4 regions of the Paenibacillus sp. FSL R7-0210 genome follow, and region 3 is predicted to be linked to each of the others. Evidence: riboswitches for the same ligand, from Rfam matches in the RefSeq annotation. Region 3 holds a riboswitch; each other region holds the start of a gene.
The links. Region 3 has a riboswitch for thiamine pyrophosphate ahead of thiC (phosphomethylpyrimidine synthase ThiC). Riboswitches for the same ligand answer to the same signal wherever they lie in the genome.

Region 1: it holds a riboswitch for thiamine pyrophosphate, as region 3 does, so the genes downstream of both, MKY64_RS16995 (thiamine phosphate synthase) here and thiC (phosphomethylpyrimidine synthase ThiC) in region 3, are expected to answer to the same signal.
Region 2: it holds a riboswitch for thiamine pyrophosphate, as region 3 does, so the genes downstream of both, MKY64_RS25240 (ABC transporter substrate-binding protein) here and thiC (phosphomethylpyrimidine synthase ThiC) in region 3, are expected to answer to the same signal.
Region 4: it holds a riboswitch for thiamine pyrophosphate, as region 3 does, so the genes downstream of both, MKY64_RS12925 (ABC transporter ATP-binding protein) here and thiC (phosphomethylpyrimidine synthase ThiC) in region 3, are expected to answer to the same signal.

The regions. Positions count from the first base shown of each region.
Region 1 is NZ_JBBPAR010000001.1:3,955,447-3,959,655, reverse strand. It holds gene MKY64_RS17010 (amidohydrolase family protein) at 1-157, opposite strand, end outside; gene MKY64_RS17005 (SDR family oxidoreductase) at 447-1,319, shown strand; gene MKY64_RS17000 (hypothetical protein) at 1,478-2,014, shown strand; TPP riboswitch at 2,070-2,172, shown strand; gene MKY64_RS16995 (thiamine phosphate synthase) at 2,302-2,973, shown strand; gene thiS (sulfur carrier protein ThiS) at 2,970-3,173, shown strand; gene MKY64_RS16985 (thiazole synthase) at 3,204-3,968, shown strand; gene thiH (2-iminoacetate synthase ThiH) at 3,997-4,209, shown strand, end outside.
Region 2 is NZ_JBBPAR010000001.1:5,978,326-5,982,534, forward strand. It holds gene MKY64_RS25230 (MFS transporter) at 1-548, shown strand, start outside; gene MKY64_RS25235 (hypothetical protein) at 597-2,048, shown strand; TPP riboswitch at 2,121-2,231, shown strand; gene MKY64_RS25240 (ABC transporter substrate-binding protein) at 2,381-3,454, shown strand; gene MKY64_RS25245 (thiamine-binding protein) at 3,506-3,799, shown strand; gene MKY64_RS25250 (ABC transporter permease) at 3,796-4,209, shown strand, end outside.
Region 3 is NZ_JBBPAR010000001.1:6,310,059-6,314,267, reverse strand. It holds gene MKY64_RS26600 (tetratricopeptide repeat protein) at 1-1,290, shown strand, start outside; gene trxB (thioredoxin-disulfide reductase) at 1,337-2,290, shown strand; TPP riboswitch at 2,340-2,446, shown strand; gene thiC (phosphomethylpyrimidine synthase ThiC) at 2,598-4,209, shown strand, end outside.
Region 4 is NZ_JBBPAR010000001.1:2,966,517-2,970,725, forward strand. It holds gene MKY64_RS12915 (DHA2 family efflux MFS transporter permease subunit) at 1-1,495, opposite strand, end outside; gene MKY64_RS12920 (TetR/AcrR family transcriptional regulator) at 1,677-2,333, shown strand; TPP riboswitch at 2,402-2,504, shown strand; gene MKY64_RS12925 (ABC transporter ATP-binding protein) at 2,635-3,405, shown strand; gene MKY64_RS12930 (ABC transporter permease) at 3,386-4,162, shown strand; gene MKY64_RS12935 (ABC transporter substrate-binding protein) at 4,159-4,209, shown strand, end outside.

The DNA.
Region 1 (4,209 bases), 2.4 Mb from region 3:
TTGCGGAGTCATGCCCGATTCTCCCGTTAATGTCACTATACTGTGTTATGGTGCCGAAACGGCCATTAACAATCTCAATGCTTGCATGATGCAGCGGCTGCTGTCCGGTTCCATCGATTACAGTTCCGTTCGTCAGCAAGATGCGCTCATTTCCCATGATAGAAGCGTCCCCTCAGTTAAGGTAGTTGTCGTTCCCCACAAAGTATAGGACATTCCCCCTAGCGGATATAGATAATATTCTTTTTGGAAACGTTCGTTGCTTACCGTACTACCGTTCCGATATAGGCACCGTTGAATGAAGATTGGCTGTTTGGGCGGCTGCCAAGTGTGGTAAGTAACATAACGTACAGTCAAGCAGGCACACTGCCTGTGCATAAACACCAGACCTTAAGCCATGCTAACATGATTAATCAACAATACTGTGGACAGCGAAAGGAGAATGGATTATGCCAGACACTAACAAACAACCTGTCAAAACTCTGCCCCCGCAGGTACAGGATCAGCGCCCGGGAATTGAGAGTGAGATGAACCCGCTCCCGGAGTTTGAGACACCTGCGTACAAGGCAGCAGGCAAGCTGCTGGGCAAGGCCGCGCTCATTACCGGAGGCGACAGCGGGATCGGGCGTGCGGTTGCCGTGCATTTTGCCAAGGAGGGCGCGGATGTGGTGATCTCCTACTTGAACGAGCATGAGGATGCGGAAGAGACCAAGCGCCAGGTGGAGCAGGAGGGCAGAACGTGTATTCTGATCGCCGGGGATATCGGGGACGAATGCTTCTGTCAGAGCTTGATTCGCCAAACCGTTGAAGGACTCGGCAAGCTTGACATCCTGATTAACAATGCGGCGGAGCAGCATCCGCAGGACCATATTGAGGACATTACAGCGGAGCAGCTGGAGCGTACGTTCCGGACGAATATTTTCTCCATGTTCTACCTGACGAAGGCAGCTATGCCTCATCTTAAAAAAGGCGCTACGATCATTAACACGACCTCCATCACGGCGTATCGCGGCAGCCCGCAGCTGCTGGACTATTCGTCCACCAAAGGAGCCATTCTCAGCTTCACCCGTTCGCTGTCAATGAATCTGGCCGATAAGGGCATCCGCGTGAACGCGGTAGCGCCCGGACCGATCTGGACCCCGCTGATTCCGTCCACCTTTGACGCGAAGAAGGTCAGTGAGTTCGGCGGCACCCAGCCGATGAAGCGCCCGGGGCAGCCTGAAGAGCTGGCACCGGCGTATGTATACCTGGCCTCGGACGATTCCTCCTATGTGAGCGGACAGGTGATGCATGTGAACGGCGGCGAGGTTGTCAACGGATAATGGGTGCAGAATAAGATCTGGATGCAGATTTGTGTGCAACATATAAATTTTATTTTAAAAAAGCCTAACCGCTTGCCGGCAGGCTTTTTTTCTGCGCTTGTAACTATTACAATATATTTCCGTCTATTTAGATAATTTGATATGAAAAGGGGATAGGGATGCTTAGAAAAAAAGGATTCATTCTATCTGCAGCGGGGATTTTAATTTTTCTGGTAGTGTTCATTTATTGGACTCCTTTTGCAGGGAGAGTTGTGGAAAACACAAGATTGGAAGGATATGCAAAAAGCATTGGGATTAGAATTACACAGGAATCGCCGCCGCTACCCCTTGTTACTTCCGGGAAAACCCAAATTCCGGTTACCCAAGGCAGCTATTGCTGGGGAAAATTAGGATGTGCAGATTATACAGGAGGACAATCCTTGGTACAGGGGGTTACTCCCACTGTTATAGCCCCTGAGGGGGGGATCGATGTTGCTTTTACTTATAAACCGGCACCCGGCGGGTTAACCGTTCAGCAATTTGTCGATGATAAAGAAGTGCAAATTCCATTGAAGAACGGCTCTTTTAATGCTCCAAAAGAACAAGGCGTTTATTACTACGGCATATCAGCATTCTGGACATCCGAGGATGGTAAATTTTCAGAAGGGAGTTCATCCGTGGCTTTTGTAATTGAAGTAAAATCTACGAAAGAATAGCTCTAACAGGAATTATATGCTAATATACAAAAAGCAAGGCCAAACAACCGCATAGAACGATCACTAGGGGAGCCGCAAGGCTGAGACGGGCGTATCTGCTCGGACCCTTTGAACCTGATCTGGGTTATACCAGCGTAGGGAAGTGGAGAACGAATATTGCAGCGGGGGTATACGGCTAATACCGGTATTCCTGTTTCTATTCCAGACTGCTTCCTTTACGGGGGCGGTCTTTTTTGTGTTGTGGAGAGGTGTAGTGTGAGCTGGGACAGACGGGAGGGGGAAAGGCGTTGCACGAAATTCATGTCATCTCAGACGGTCGGCTCCACCCTGAGAAGCTTGCGGAGCTGGCTGCGGCGGTACATCCCATGGTGGATTATATCCATCTCCGGGAAAAAGCCATGTCCGCCCGCGAACTGCTGGCGGCGGCGCAGCAGATGCTTCAGGCCGGGGTTCCGCCTTCGAAGCTGGTCATTAATGACCGGATCGATATTGCCTTGGCCGCTGGGGCAGGCGGTGTACAGTTGGCCTGGCATAGCCTTCCGCCAGCCGCAGCACGCGGGCTTGCACCGGGCCTGCGGATCGGCAGGTCGGTACACTCGCGGGAAGAGGCGGCGGAGGCTGGAAGGCGGGGAGCAGACTTCTGCCTCTACGGGCATGTTTTCCCGACGGCCTGTAAGCCCGGACAGCAGGCACGGGGACTTGCGCAACTGGCCGAGGCTGTCCGCTGGAGCCGCATCCCGCTGATTGCGCTTGGAGGGATTACCCCGGGTAATGCCGGAGCGGTGCTGGCCCAAGGGGCGGCTGGCATTGCTGTCATGTCGGGGATCTGCGGAGCCCCGGACCCGGTGGCAGCGGCCATGGCGTACAGGGAAGCGGTCCACAGGGACAGGGCAGCGGAGCTGGCTGAAGCGCTGGATATGGCTCAAACACAGGGCACAGCAGGAGGTGAACAGGCATGAATGTGACCGTTAACGGAAAGAGGCAAAGAATCGAAGAGAGCTGCCGGACACTGGAGGATCTGCTCTCCCGGCCCGAGTGGGCCGGTAAGCTGGTGATTGTCGAGCTGAATGGTGAGCTTGCTGGCAGAGAGGTTTACGGAGAAACACTGCTCAGTGAGGGGGACCGGGTGGAGCTGGTTCATTTTGTAGGCGGAGGCTGAACACGAAGACTTATCCCAGGAGGCGTTAACATGCAAGATCCATTGATGATTGGCGGAGTGACTCTAACCAGCAGACTGTTCATTGGTACCGGAAAATACAGCCGCAACACCCTCATTCCCGAGGTGATTACGCGATCAGGCTCACAGGTCATTACCGTTGCTCTGCGCCGGGTGGACCCGGAGAGCAGTGACAATATTGTCAGCCATATTCCTTCCCATATGACCTTACTGCCTAATACCTCCGGTGCGCGCACCGCAGAGGAAGCAGTACGGATTGCCCGGCTGGCGAGATCGGCGGGGCTGGGGAACTGGGTGAAGATTGAGGTCATCAACGACCAGAAATATCTGCTGCCGGATAATACCGAGACCATCCGGGCGACCGAGATCCTTGCAGCAGAGGGCTTCGTGGTGCTTCCGTATATGAGTCCTGACCTGTCCGCCGCCCTGCGGTTGAAGGCAGCGGGGGCTGCGGCCGTGATGCCGCTGGGAGCGCCGATCGGGTCCAACCGCGGACTGCAGACCAAGGAACTGATCCGGATTCTGATCTCCGAGACGAATCTGCCGGTGATCGTGGATGCCGGAATCGGCAGACCGTCCGAGGCGGCTGAGGCGATGGAGATGGGGGCCGCAGCGGTGCTGCTTAATACAGCGATTGCCACCGCCTCGGATCCGCTGCTGATGGCAGAAGCCTTCCGTGACGCGGTAGCCGCAGGGCGCAAGGCTTATCTCGCCGGACTGGGGCCTGTGGAAGAGACGGCGGCAGCCTCTTCACCGTTGACCGGGTTCTTGGCCTGACAGATGGAATAGGGAGGAGAGAACGGTTATGAGCTTTTATGAGACGATGACCCGGCTGGAGCAGCTGCCTTACGAAGCGTTATGGAGCCGGTATACGGCAGAGGATGTGAAGCGCGCGCTTCGTGCAGAGCGGGTCGATGAAGAGGGGCTGATGGCACTGCTGTCACCGGCAGCGGAGCCTTATCTGGAGGAGATGGCGCAGAAGGCGCACCGCTTAACGCGTACGCATTTCGGCCATGTG
Region 2 (4,209 bases), 330 kb from region 3:
AGCAATGGGTGGTGCTTGGCTTGTTCATTCTGTTCTTCTTTCTCTATGTAGGCACTGAGATGAGCCTGGTGAATTTCATGCCGGCGATCTTCATCGCGAAGCTGGGCATGAGCGAGGCCGCGGCTGCGCTCACGGTGACCTTCTTCTGGCTTGCCATGTCGGCAGGCAGACTGTTCGCCGGTGTCATCGCCGAGAAGATCTCCTACCGCATCTATGTGCTCGTCAGCTGCTTTGCCGCTTTGCTGCTGCTTATTATTTTCCCGTTCGCCGGTCACCGGCTTGCCGCCTTTGCCATCATCCTGCTGCTTGGCCTGTTCATGTCCGGCATCTTCTCCATCGCGCTGGTCTTCTCCAGCAAGCTGCTGCCCGGCGCGGAAGAATCCACGCCGAGCATTATGATCGCCTCCGGCGGAATCGGCGGCGCGGTGCTGCCGCTGCTGACCGGCTGGTCCATGGATCATCTGCAGATCGCCCAGACCTCGGGACTTTTGGCCGCTTTTGCCGCGCTGTTATTCGTGCTGAGCGTAACCGCCTGGAGAATCGGGTAATTGTATACAACAAGGTCCATATTCTGTGAATAAGGATGGAACCCACATATGGCTGAACTGCATTCTGAGCCCACTCTGCATACCGCCTTGCTGCAATTCATTTTCCCCTTCTCCATCAAGGCCGAGGTCGATGAAGAGCTGATTGAGAGTTTACAGAAGGATGGATTTACGCGTTTTTTTCTTGAGAACAAGGAACTGGAGCATGCCTATTACGGAGAGAACCACTGTGTATCCCATGAGAAAATGGAGCGCAGCTATCTTCCTTTTGCCGCCCATGTCTTGTTTCCGCATGAGAAGGACAGGGATTCCTTCCGCCGCTTTTCCCGGGTGAGTGATCTGCTGTGCGGGCTGCAAATGCCCTTTCAGACGGTTCCCTTCCGCGTGCTGTCGACAGATGTGTTCCTCTGCCCGTTCGAGCTGGGCTTCCTGACGGTAAGAGTGGCTATTGAGGAAGAGAATCTCCCCTTCAGCATGGTGCTCGAATTCGCCGACCGTTTCCGCAACCTGGAGGATGTAAGCGTTCAGGATGAGCATACCTTCATCCATTGTCATAAGAAGTCTTTTGCCCGGGTGGAGGACTTCGTGTTCAGGCATCTGGCAGCCGGGCTGGAGCCGTATCTCGATCCTGCGGAGACCAATGGCAATTATTTCGAGACCCTGCCCTTCTTCGTTGATGAACGGATGCTGGTGCAGGCCTTCTACGGCGTTAATCTCCCTGAGGACGAGGAAGAGATCAGTGTCGAAATGCTCTACCGTGCCTCTCAGGTGGATGGTCTGACCATCGACGGCAGCCCCTACATGAGTGCAAGTGATCCGGATTATATCAAGCAGTACACCCGGGAGCATTGCTATAGCCGCTGGGGGCCGGACACCTACTATATGACCAATGAGCAGACCTTCTGCTGCGTGAGCCGGGCGAAGCCGGAGATTGCCGCAGGCCTGATCAGCCAGATGTACGGAGAGTATTATTACGGAATGCTGCTGAGTATTTTTCATAAAATCGTGCTGCTGAAGCTCGCCAACCTCCACTCCCGGCTGCGCATCAACCACGACAACGACGAGATCGAGAATCTGATCTTCCTGATCAACAAATTCTCGGCCAAATTCTACTTCCTGGAGCTGATTTCACAGTCGCAGGGGCGGGAGATTTTTTTTCAGCTGCGTAAGGTATATGGCAATGATGCGCTGTTCGATGAGGTGAAAATGACCCTGAATGACCTGTTCCAGTACCAGGACAAATTCCAGGCCAAACGGCGGGATACGCTCCTGATGGTGCTCACCGTATTTACGGTTATCAGCGGAATTTACGGGATGAATCAGGTCATCGAGGATCTGAAGGGCCAGATTGACTGGAGCAAAATGCTGGAGTACTCCGCGTTCGAGTATCTGGCTCTGTTCCTGACCTTCTCAGGGATCACCGTCAGTGTCGGCTTAACGCTGAGAGAGATCTGGAACGGCATCCGCAGCCGCCGCAAGAAGCGGCATTATACGAGGGATTAAGACACAGAGGGTGGACAATGTCGAAGCTGCCGTCTATAATACACCGTAAGAACATAGCAATACCCGTGAACTTTATAGAACCAGGGGTGCTGGAATTGGCCGGCTGAGATTGTATCCCACAAGATACTGACCCTTATACCTGATCTGGATAATGCCAGCGTAGGAATCTTCATTCGGCACAGTGCCTTAAGCGGTACTGAAGCTGAATTCCCCTCACGCAAGTAACTGGCGTCCCGATCTTCGGGACGCTTTTTTGATTATATGGATGTACAGGAATAGGGTTTCTGTAAGCTCTGAAGACCAGGGGTTGCTGGAAGGAGAGAAAAAGAGAAATGGGAGTCAAAAAAACAGTAATGCTGCTGCTCAGTTCCATGCTGGTTCTCACGGTCGCGGGATGTGGCGGCGGGAACAACAGCGGCAATGCGGGGGCCAGCGCACCTGCTGCCGGGAACAGTACGGCTGCACCTGATGCAACCGCAGCCGCACCCACAGATGCACCTAAGGCGCTGACTCCGGTCAAGATTGCCCTGGACTGGACGCCGAACACGAATCATACCGGCCTGTATGCAGCCAAGGAGCTGGGCTATTACGCGGAGGAAGGTCTTGACGTACAGATTGTACAGCCAGGCGCTGCCGGGTCGGATACAATGGTCACTTCCGGCGAAGCCCAGTTCGGCATCAGCGCCCAGGAGGCGCTGACCCTGGCCCGCCTGCAGGATGTGCCGCTGGTGTCGATTGCTGCAATCATTCAGCATAATACCTCGGGCTTTGCGGCTCCGAAGGACCGCAATATTAAGACGCCGAAGGATTTTGAAGGCAAAACGTACGGAGGCTGGGGCTCCCCTGCGGAGCAGGCTGCCATGAAAGCCATTATGGACCCCGAAGGCGGGGATGTCTCCAAGGTGAAGCTGGTGAATATCGGCGAAGCGGACTTTTTCACAGCTGTGAAGCGGGATATTGACTTCGCCTGGATCTTCTACGCCTGGACCGGTGTGGAAGCCGAACTGCGCGGGGAGCCGCTGGATATGCTCTATCTTAAGGATTATGCGCCGCAGCTTGATTACTACACACCGGTGCTGACCACCAGCGAGAAGGAGATCGCCGAGCATCCTGAAGTGGTGAAGGCCTTCCTTAAGGCTACGTCCAAGGGTTATCAGTACGCTATCGATAACCCGGAAGAAGCCGCGACGGTACTGTCGGATGCTGTACCTGATCTGGACCCCAAGCTGGTGCTGGCCAGCCAGAAATGGCTTAGCCCGAAATACAAGGACGACGCCCCGCGCTGGGGTGAGCAGAAGCTTGAGATCTGGAAGAATTACGCCGACTGGATGTACGGCCTGAAGCTGCTGGATAAGCCGCTGGATGCGGAGAGTACGTTTACGAATGAATTTTTGCCGGAATCATAATGAACCCGCATGCCGGGAATCTTATACTTAACTTGAAAGGAATGATTGATCATGGCTAACACACTGCTTAGCATTCAGGTAATTCCCAAGACACCGAACAACGAGGATTCCATCCCTTACGTGGACAAGGCTATAGAGGTGATTCAAAAGTCAGGCGTGAAGCATCAGGTGAATCCGCTGGAGACCACGATGGAAGGCGAGCTGTCCGAGCTGCTGGATATTGTGCGTGATATGCATGAGGCGCTGATCGCTTCCGGCAGTCCTAGTGTCATCTCACAGATCAAGATCGCCCATAATCCGGGCGGCATCAGCATGGAGAAGCTGACGGAGAAATACCGGCCGTGAGAAGCACCTGGAAGCTAGTGTGGCCGCCCTTTGTGGCGGTCCTCTTTTTTGTCGGGATATGGCAGCTATCGGTCATGCTGTTCGATATCCCGGCTTACCAGCTGCCCAGCCCCGCGGATATCGCGCGTGAGACGAAGATTAACGCCTCCGGGATCTGGGAGCACACCGCCGCCACGCTGCGGCTGACCCTGATCGGCTTCCCGGTCGGCACAGGCATCGGCCTGCTCACCGCCTTGCTGCTGCATCTGCTGCCCTGGGTCAAGCGAGCGCTCTATCCGCTGCTGATTCTCAGCCAGAATGTGCCCTCCATTGCGCTTGCCCCGCTGCTGATTATCTGGTTCGGCTTCGGCCTGCTGCCCAAAATCATCCTGATCACCCTCGTCTGCTTCTTCCCTGTGGCTGTTGCGACC
Region 3 (4,209 bases):
GATAATCCGGTGAATCATTGCAATATGGCGGGTATATTATCTGAGATGGGCAATTATACCGCATCTAACGAGATTCTTATCCATGTTCTGGAGAAAATCGACCCCGCTATGACAGAATGCCATTTCTACATGGCTAATAACTTCGCCAATATGGAAAGCTTTGAAGAGGCGGAGCGCTCGCTGGTCACTTACTTGGAAGAGGATGCTAACGGCGAGTTCATGACCGAATCCGAAGAGCTGATGGAGCTGCTGCAATATGAGCTGAACCGGCCTGCTCCGCTGGTGCGTATCCGCAGCCGTGAGGGAGTCGTAGAGCATGACCGGGCGCGGAGTCTGCTGGAGGAGGGGAAGTTCCCTCAGGCTGTAGAGCTGCTGGAGGAGATCACTGCGGGTACCCCGGATTTTTTGGCTGCGCATAATAATCTGGCACTAGCTCATTTCTATATGGGCCGGTTCGCCAAGGCGAAGGAATGTCTGAATGAGGTGCTGAAGCAAGACCCCGGCAATCTGCACGCTCTGTGCAATATGGCCATCTTCCTGCAGTATGCAGGAGATAAGGAACAGCTTGAAACGCTGCTCGGTATGCTTGAAGCAACGGTGCCGTTCCATCAGGAGCATGTATTCAAAATGGCTACAACCATGGGTATCCTGGGCCGGCACGCTGCCGCTTACAGCCATTTCCGCCGTCTGCTGAAGGACGAGGAGGTCGCCGGAGACGCCGGGCTGTATCATTACTGTGCCGCGGCGGCAAGCAATAGCGGAAAACATGATGAGGCGCTGCGCTGCTGGAGACAGGCAGCCAAGCTGGACCCTGCTTCCGCTGTCCCGGCGTTCTTCCTGTCCCAGCTCCAGCAGGCCCGGGCAGAAGGACACCCTATGCCTGCTGTCAGCTATAACTATCAGCTGCCCTTCCAGGAGCAGCTGAAGCAGTGGAAGGGCAATACAGGCAGATTCACTGAAGAAGTGCGGAATAATCCGCTGCTGCGCGCCTCGTTCTTCTGGGCGCTGCGCTACGGCGATTCCGCTACGAAGCTTCAGGTGACCGAGGCTCTCCGCTGGATTGAGGACGAGGAGATGTCCGAGGTACTGCGCGGAGTTCTGGAGCAGGAGCCGCTGCAGGAGGACCGCCTGCAGGAGGCGGCATTGTTCAGCCTTCAGCGGCTGATCGGGGAGAACCTGAATGAAGCCGGCGGCTCGCCCGGCGAAGAGCAGGAGCCTGCGGCTGCTCCCGGACCCAAGGGGATGCTGCCCGGAACCGGCGGCTTATCGCCGTCCACTACCCGTATTTGAAGCAATTGCTGTTGTAAGAACACCTACTTGTAAGGAGGCCAATGTAATGTACAAAACGATTGTAATCGGAACAGGCCCGGCCGGGCTGACAGCCGCGATTTATCTGGCGCGTGCGAACCTGAGCCCGCTGGTCATTGAAGGCTTGCAGCCGGGGGGACAACTGACAACGACGACAGAAGTGGAGAACTTTCCAGGCTTCCCTGAAGGGATTCTGGGTCCGGACCTGATGGACAATATGCGCAAGCAGGCGGAACGCTTCGGCGCTGAATTCAAGAATGGCTGGGTGGAGTCGGTGGACTTCTCACAGCGTCCGTTCAAGGTAACAGTGGACGGAATGGGTGTATTGGAAGCGGAGTCGGTTATTATTTCAACCGGGGCCTCTGCAAGATATCTGGGCATTCCGGGCGAGCAGGAGAATGTGGGACGCGGGGTCAGCACCTGTGCGACCTGTGACGGCTTCTTTTTCCGTAATAAAAAGATTGTCGTCGTCGGCGGCGGAGACTCCGCCATGGAGGAAGCCAGCTTCCTGACCCGCTTTGCATCCAGCGTAACGCTGGTTCACCGCCGTCCCGAGCTGCGGGCCTCGAAGATCATGCAGGACCGGGCGCGTGACAACAGCAAGGTAACCTGGGCCTTGAACCGCACACCGGTTGAAGTAACGGTAGGAGAGACCGGAGTGAAGGGCCTTACGGTGCTTAACAATGAGACAGGTCTGACAGAATTGGTGGAGGCAGACGGCGTGTTCGTAGCGATTGGACACACACCGAACACAGCCTTCTTGGGCGGGCAGATCAATACGGATGAGAATGGCTATATTGTGGTCAACCCGGGTACCACCGAGACCAACATCCCGGGTGTATTCGCCTGTGGCGATGTACAGGATACCCGTTACCGTCAAGCGATATCGGCAGCGGGAACCGGTTGTATGGCCGCTATGGATGCCGAGAAGTTCCTGGAAGGCACGATGGTGCACGACTGGAGCGAATCGCTAGACAAATAACGGGTTTACAAGAATTACCCATACAGGTAAAATGTATTTAATTAGATAAGATACCCACTAGGGGAGCCTGAATAGGCTGAGACGGGAAAATTGAATTTCCGGACCCTTGAACCTGATCTGGATCATACCAGCGTAGGAAAGTGGAGTCGGACCTTTTTTGAATACAGTCTTATTTGGCTGTTCCTTTAATAAAGCCGCTCCAGGTGGAGCGGCTTTTTGACTTGCAGGAATCTATAGATTCTTCAGCTCAATCTGCTGCGTGACCTCTTATCTGATGAGTGTACAGAGCGAAGAGGAGGAGATTGAAATGAAAGGAATGGGTAAAAACGAAGAGGTGGATCTTTCGGGATTCCCCGCAAGCCGTAAAGTGTATGTGGAGGGCTCACGCCCGGATATCCGGGTTCCGATGCGGGAGATCAGCCTCAGCAGAACCGAAGGCGTTGCCGGGGAAGAGGAAAATGCTCCGCTGCGTGTCTATGACACAAGCGGTATGTACACGGATGCCGCGGAGGAGATGGACATTCGGAGGGGGCTGCCGCCGCACCGTTCAAGCTGGATCGCGGAGCGTGGCGATTCGGAGGAGTACACCGGAAGAGCCGTCCGGCCGGAGGATAACGGAATCCGCAGAGAAGGGGCTGCCGCAGAAGCTTATCCAGGACTGTGCAGGAATCCGAGGCGGGCCTATGCAGGCGGCAATGTGACCCAGTTGCATTATGCAAGGCAAGGGATCATCACACCGGAAATGGAGTATATTGCGATCCGGGAGAATATCCGGCCGGAGTTCGTTAGGGATGAGGTGGCTGCGGGCCGTGCTATTATTCCGGCCAATATCAATCACCCGGAGAGTGAGCCGATGATTATCGGCCGTAACTTCCTGGTGAAGATCAATGCCAACATCGGAAATTCGGCGGTCACTTCTTCTATTGAAGAGGAGGTGGAGAAGATGCGGTGGGCGACCCGCTGGGGGGCTGATACCATCATGGATCTCTCCACCGGCTCTAAGATCCATACCACCCGGGAGTGGATTATCCGCAATTCTCCTGTGCCGGTCGGGACAGTGCCCATATACCAGGCGCTGGAGAAGGTGAACGGTATAGCTGAGGATTTAACCTGGGAGCTCTATCGCGACACGCTGATTGAGCAGGCGGAGCAGGGGGTGGATTACTTCACCATTCATGCCGGGGTGCTGCGGCGCTATATTCCGCTCACTGCCCGGAGAATGACAGGCATTGTATCCCGGGGCGGATCGATTATGGCTGCCTGGTGCCTGGCCCATCAGCAGGAGAACTTCCTGTACACACACTTCGAAGACATCTGTGAGATTATGAAGACGTATGATGTGGCCTTCTCGCTGGGGGATGGCCTGCGTCCCGGCTCTATCGCTGATGCCAATGACGAAGCTCAGTTCGCCGAGCTGGAGACGCTGGGAGAGCTGACGGCGCTTGCCTGGAAGCACGATGTTCAGGTTATGGTAGAAGGTCCGGGCCATGTGCCAATGCACAAGATCAAGGAGAATATGGACAAGCAGCTTGAGATTTGCCACGAAGCCCCTTTCTACACCCTCGGTCCGCTAACTACGGATATTGCACCCGGCTATGATCACATCACGTCGGCCATCGGGGCAGCGATAATCGGGGGGCTTGGAACGGCAATGCTGTGTTACGTTACACCTAAGGAGCATTTAGGCCTGCCTGACAAGAATGATGTGCGCGAAGGAGTCATTACCTACAAAATTGCTGCACATGCCGCAGACCTCGCCAAGGGACATCCGGGTGCGCAGGACCGGGACAACGCGCTGTCCAAGGCGCGGTTCGAGTTCCGCTGGCGCGACCAGTTTCATCTCTCCCTGGACCCGGAAAGGGCGCAGGCGTATCATGATGAGACCCTGCCTGCGGAGGGGGCAAAGCAGGCGCATTTCT
Region 4 (4,209 bases), 3.3 Mb from region 3:
CCTTTTCCTTGGAACGCTCAGCTCCGGAATGGCGGCCCCGGCGCAGCAGCAGTCCAAGGACCGCACCGCCAAGCGCGACAAACATCATAATGTGGAACGTGTCCGCGAAGCCCTGCGACAATACCGTCTGCTTAGCCAGCAGCAAGGCATCCTGCGAAGCGCCTGCGGTACTCTTTCCGGCAGCGGCAGCGGCCTCCTGCATCTCGGTACCGCGCGCCGTTGTTCTTGCCGTCAGAATCGTAACCAGCGTCGAGACGGCCAGCGAGGTAATCACCTGCTGCATCGAATTCGTCAGCGAGGTTACCCGGTTCACCAGATGGCTTGGCGCCTTGTTGAGCAGATGCGTATTCATCGGCATCATCATCATACCCATTCCGGCCCCGCACATGATCAGCGGAAGGATCAGGTCGCGGCTCTGCGTGGTAAGATCCACATGGGAATACTGGAATAACGCACCGGAGACCAGACTGAGACCGCAGACCACGAGCCAGCGCACACCGATCCGGTCGAACAGTATTCCGGCAATTGGCATCATCAGCCCGGAAGCGATCGCTTGCGGCAGCAGCGTCAGGCCGGTATCAAATGCGCCGAAGCCGCGGGCCTGCTGCAGAAATTGCGGGAGCAGGAATAACGCGCCATATAAGCCGAACTGGGCAATCCACTGCACGATGATCCCTGTCGTGAAATCAACGGATTTCAGAATCCGCAGCTCCAGCAGCGGTGTCTTGGAGCGCAGTTCAGCGATGACAAAAGCGATCAGCGCCACAGCGCCCAGCAGCAGCCCGATCAGCGTCTTCTCAGAGGTCCAGCTCTGCGCGCCCTGGCTGACCCCGTAAGTGAGCGAAGCAAACGCCAGCGGGCCAAGAACCATACCGAGCTTATCCATGCCGGGCACGCTGTTCTTCGCCGCATTCGGCAGCTTGCGCAGTCCGATCAGCACAGCAATGATGCCAATCGGAATATTAATGAGGAAGATCCAGCGCCAGGAATGGTATTCAACCAGCCAGCCCGACAATACCGGACCAATAGCGGGTGCGAACAGGACGGGAATGCCCATAATCCCCATGACAACGCCAACCTTACTTTTGGGAGCCAGTCTGTACACATAGGCCATCCCGACAGGGAGCACACAGCCGCCGCCAAGTCCCTGAATGACCCGGAACACAATCAGCCATTCGGCGCTGCTTGGTGTAGCGCACAGAATCGAGCCTATCGTAAACACAATTACCGCCGTCAGGAAGACCGTCTTGGCCCCGAACCGGTCAGACAGCCAGCCTGACAGCGGAATAACTGAAGCCTGAGCCAGCATATATCCGGTAACTACCCACTGCAGCGTATGCAGGTCCGTCTTGAAATCCACCACCAGCCTGGACAAGGCTACATTCATCGCCGTACTGTCCAGCACAACCATAAATACTCCGGCAATAATGGCCAGCAGCGGAACCAGAATGCTGGACAGCCGGAAATCGGCTTCCTGCTTCAAGGTCTGATCCATGTCTCTTCTCCTCCTGAGCTGTCCGCGTTCTACATTGACCTGCGGGCAGATTGTTCTATATAATGAGTGAACGGACAACTGTCCGTAAGTGCAATTCATAGTCTACGGACAATTGTCCGTTGTGTCAATTCTTTTATTTATTTTTCTGTAAATCGCTGATTTATTTCTGAAAGGGGTTCTCATGAAAAAGCCAGACACCGATGCTGCACAGCTCCCGCGCTCAGCTCCGCAAGCCAAAGAATCCGCTCCGCCCGAGTCCGCCGATCCTTATGTACAGCGGATTCTTGAAGCTGCACGCCAGTTGTTCACCGAGAGCGGACTTGAGGCAGTCAGCATGTACAGCATTGCCAAGCGGGCAGGCATAGGACAAGGCTCCCTGTACCGCCGCTTCACGGACAAGGGTGAGATCTGTTCTGCACTGCTGAAGGGCAGCGCAGATCAATTCCTGTCCGGGCTGGAGCAGCAGGTGGCTGCCAGTGCCGGTGAAGCTCCGGCTCTCGCTCAGCTGCAGAGCAGCATTGAGCAGATTGCCGATTTCATTGAGCAGTATGCCGAGCTGCTGAATATGATCAAAGCCGAGTTCACAGGTAAGAAGCAGCTGACCCAGTTTGAGCATCCTTTTTTTCAGCGGCTGGGGGTGATGATGACAGAGCTGCTGCAGCGTGCTGCGGAGGGCGATGAGATTATTGACATTGATCCTGCCTTTGCGGCCACGGCCTTAATCTCTGTTCTCAGCCCTGATCTGTACCTGTATGAGCAAAAGCGGCACCACTCCTCCAAGTTGGACATCTCCCGGGGCATCGTCACCTTGTTCGTGACCGGTCTGGCGAAGCGCTGACCGCCTGCTCTTTACAAGAGGGGAATTTGTGGTATATTAAGTAGCAATTACGAATTCAATAACACCTGTTAATTCACTAGGGGAGTCGGCCGACTGAGACGGAGCTTAAGCTCCGGACCCTTTGAACCTGATCTGGATCATACCAGCGGAGGGAAGTGGAGCAGAATGTATCAGTGGTTCCCGTCACAGGGCCGCAGCCGACTGTACCTTCCGCCCCATTCATTGCCTCCGGGAATGAATGGGGCTTTTTTGTGCTCCTCGCAGGTTCTATTTCAATCCGGGGAGGCTTGTACATAGTCTTATGATCAACATTAGCAATCTATCCTATGCTTTCGGGACCGGTTCGTCCCGGACACCCGTCTTCTCAGAGCTATCCATGAATGTGCAGCGCGGCGAATTCATTTCTGTCGTAGGCGGAAGCGGATGCGGCAAAAGCACCTTGTTCAAAATCATCGCCGGCCTGCTGGAGCCGGACAACGGCAGGATTACGCTGAACGGAGCCGAGTCCGCTACAGCAGCGAAGAGGCTGGGCAGTGTGGCCTACATGCCGCAGCAGGATCTTCTCCTGCCTTGGCGGACCGTGCTGGACAACTGTCTGCTGCCCTGGGAACTCAAGCGCAGCCGTCCCAAAGCGGCCGCCGTGGCCGAGATTCTTACCCTGCTGCAACGCTTCGGCCTAGAGGGAACCGAAGGGGCTTATCCCCAGGAGCTGTCCGGCGGGATGCGCCAGCGCGTGGCGGTCCTCCGCACCGTGGCGGCGGGGAATGACCTGCTGCTGCTCGATGAGCCGTTCGGGGCGCTCGATGCCATTACCAAGCGCTCACTGCAGCGCTGGCTGCTCGAGTTATGGGCGGAGTTGGACAAGACGGTGCTGTTCATCACCCATGATCTGGAGGAGGCTCTGCTGCTCAGTGACAGAATCTATCTAATGACGGGCAGTGGCGGCGGCGGGATGCAGGAATTCCCAGCCGGTCTCCCCCGTCCGCGCCATCACAGTCTGAACTATCTACCGCAGTTCGCCGCCCTGCGCCAGGAATTGGAGCTGAAGCTATATGAGAACCGCCGCTCCTAGAAGATTGCTCCAGCACTACGGTCCGGCTTCCCTGCTCGCCCTGCTGACGCTTGCAGTCTGGGAGACTGTAGCCCGGCTGGGCCTGGTTCCTCCCTTCATTCTTCCGGCTCCGTCTGCGGTCTGCAAGGCCTTGCTGGAGGAACGCCGCCTGTTATTCGGGGTGCATCTGCCGGCTACACTGCTTGAGGTACTCACGGGCTTCGCACTGTCTGTGGTCTGCGGCTGCCTGCTGGGAATCGCCATGCACCTGTTCAGTCCGCTGGCCAAGGCGCTGTACCCGCTGCTGATCATCAGCCAGACGGTTCCGCTGATCGCGCTCTCTCCCCTGTTCATCATGTGGTTCGGCTACACCCTATGGAGTAAGGTCGCCGTTGTCTTCCTGACTGCTTTCTTCCCGGTGGTCATCGGCACCTATGACGGCTTGTCCAAGAACACGGACGCCTACCGGGAGCTGCTGCTGACATATGGCGCGAACCGCTGGCAGATTCTCGGGAAGGTGGGCGTTCCGCTGGCCCTGCCCTCTTTTTTCTCCGGACTGAAGCTGTCGGCTGTGTACTGTGTGATCGGTGCAACCATTGGGGAATGGCTTGGAGGCAGCCAGGGGCTGGGCTATTTCAGCCGCAGAATGGCAGGGAATCTCCAGAGTGCCAAGATGTTCGCCGCTGTTGTCTTGTTATCCGTGCTCGGTATCCTGCTGTTTCTGGCTGTCGCCGCACTGGAGAAGATTATTCTGAAGAAAAGAGGACGTTATTCATGACTACTATCCGCTATTTCCGTTATCTGCACCATGTGATTTCAAGGCCA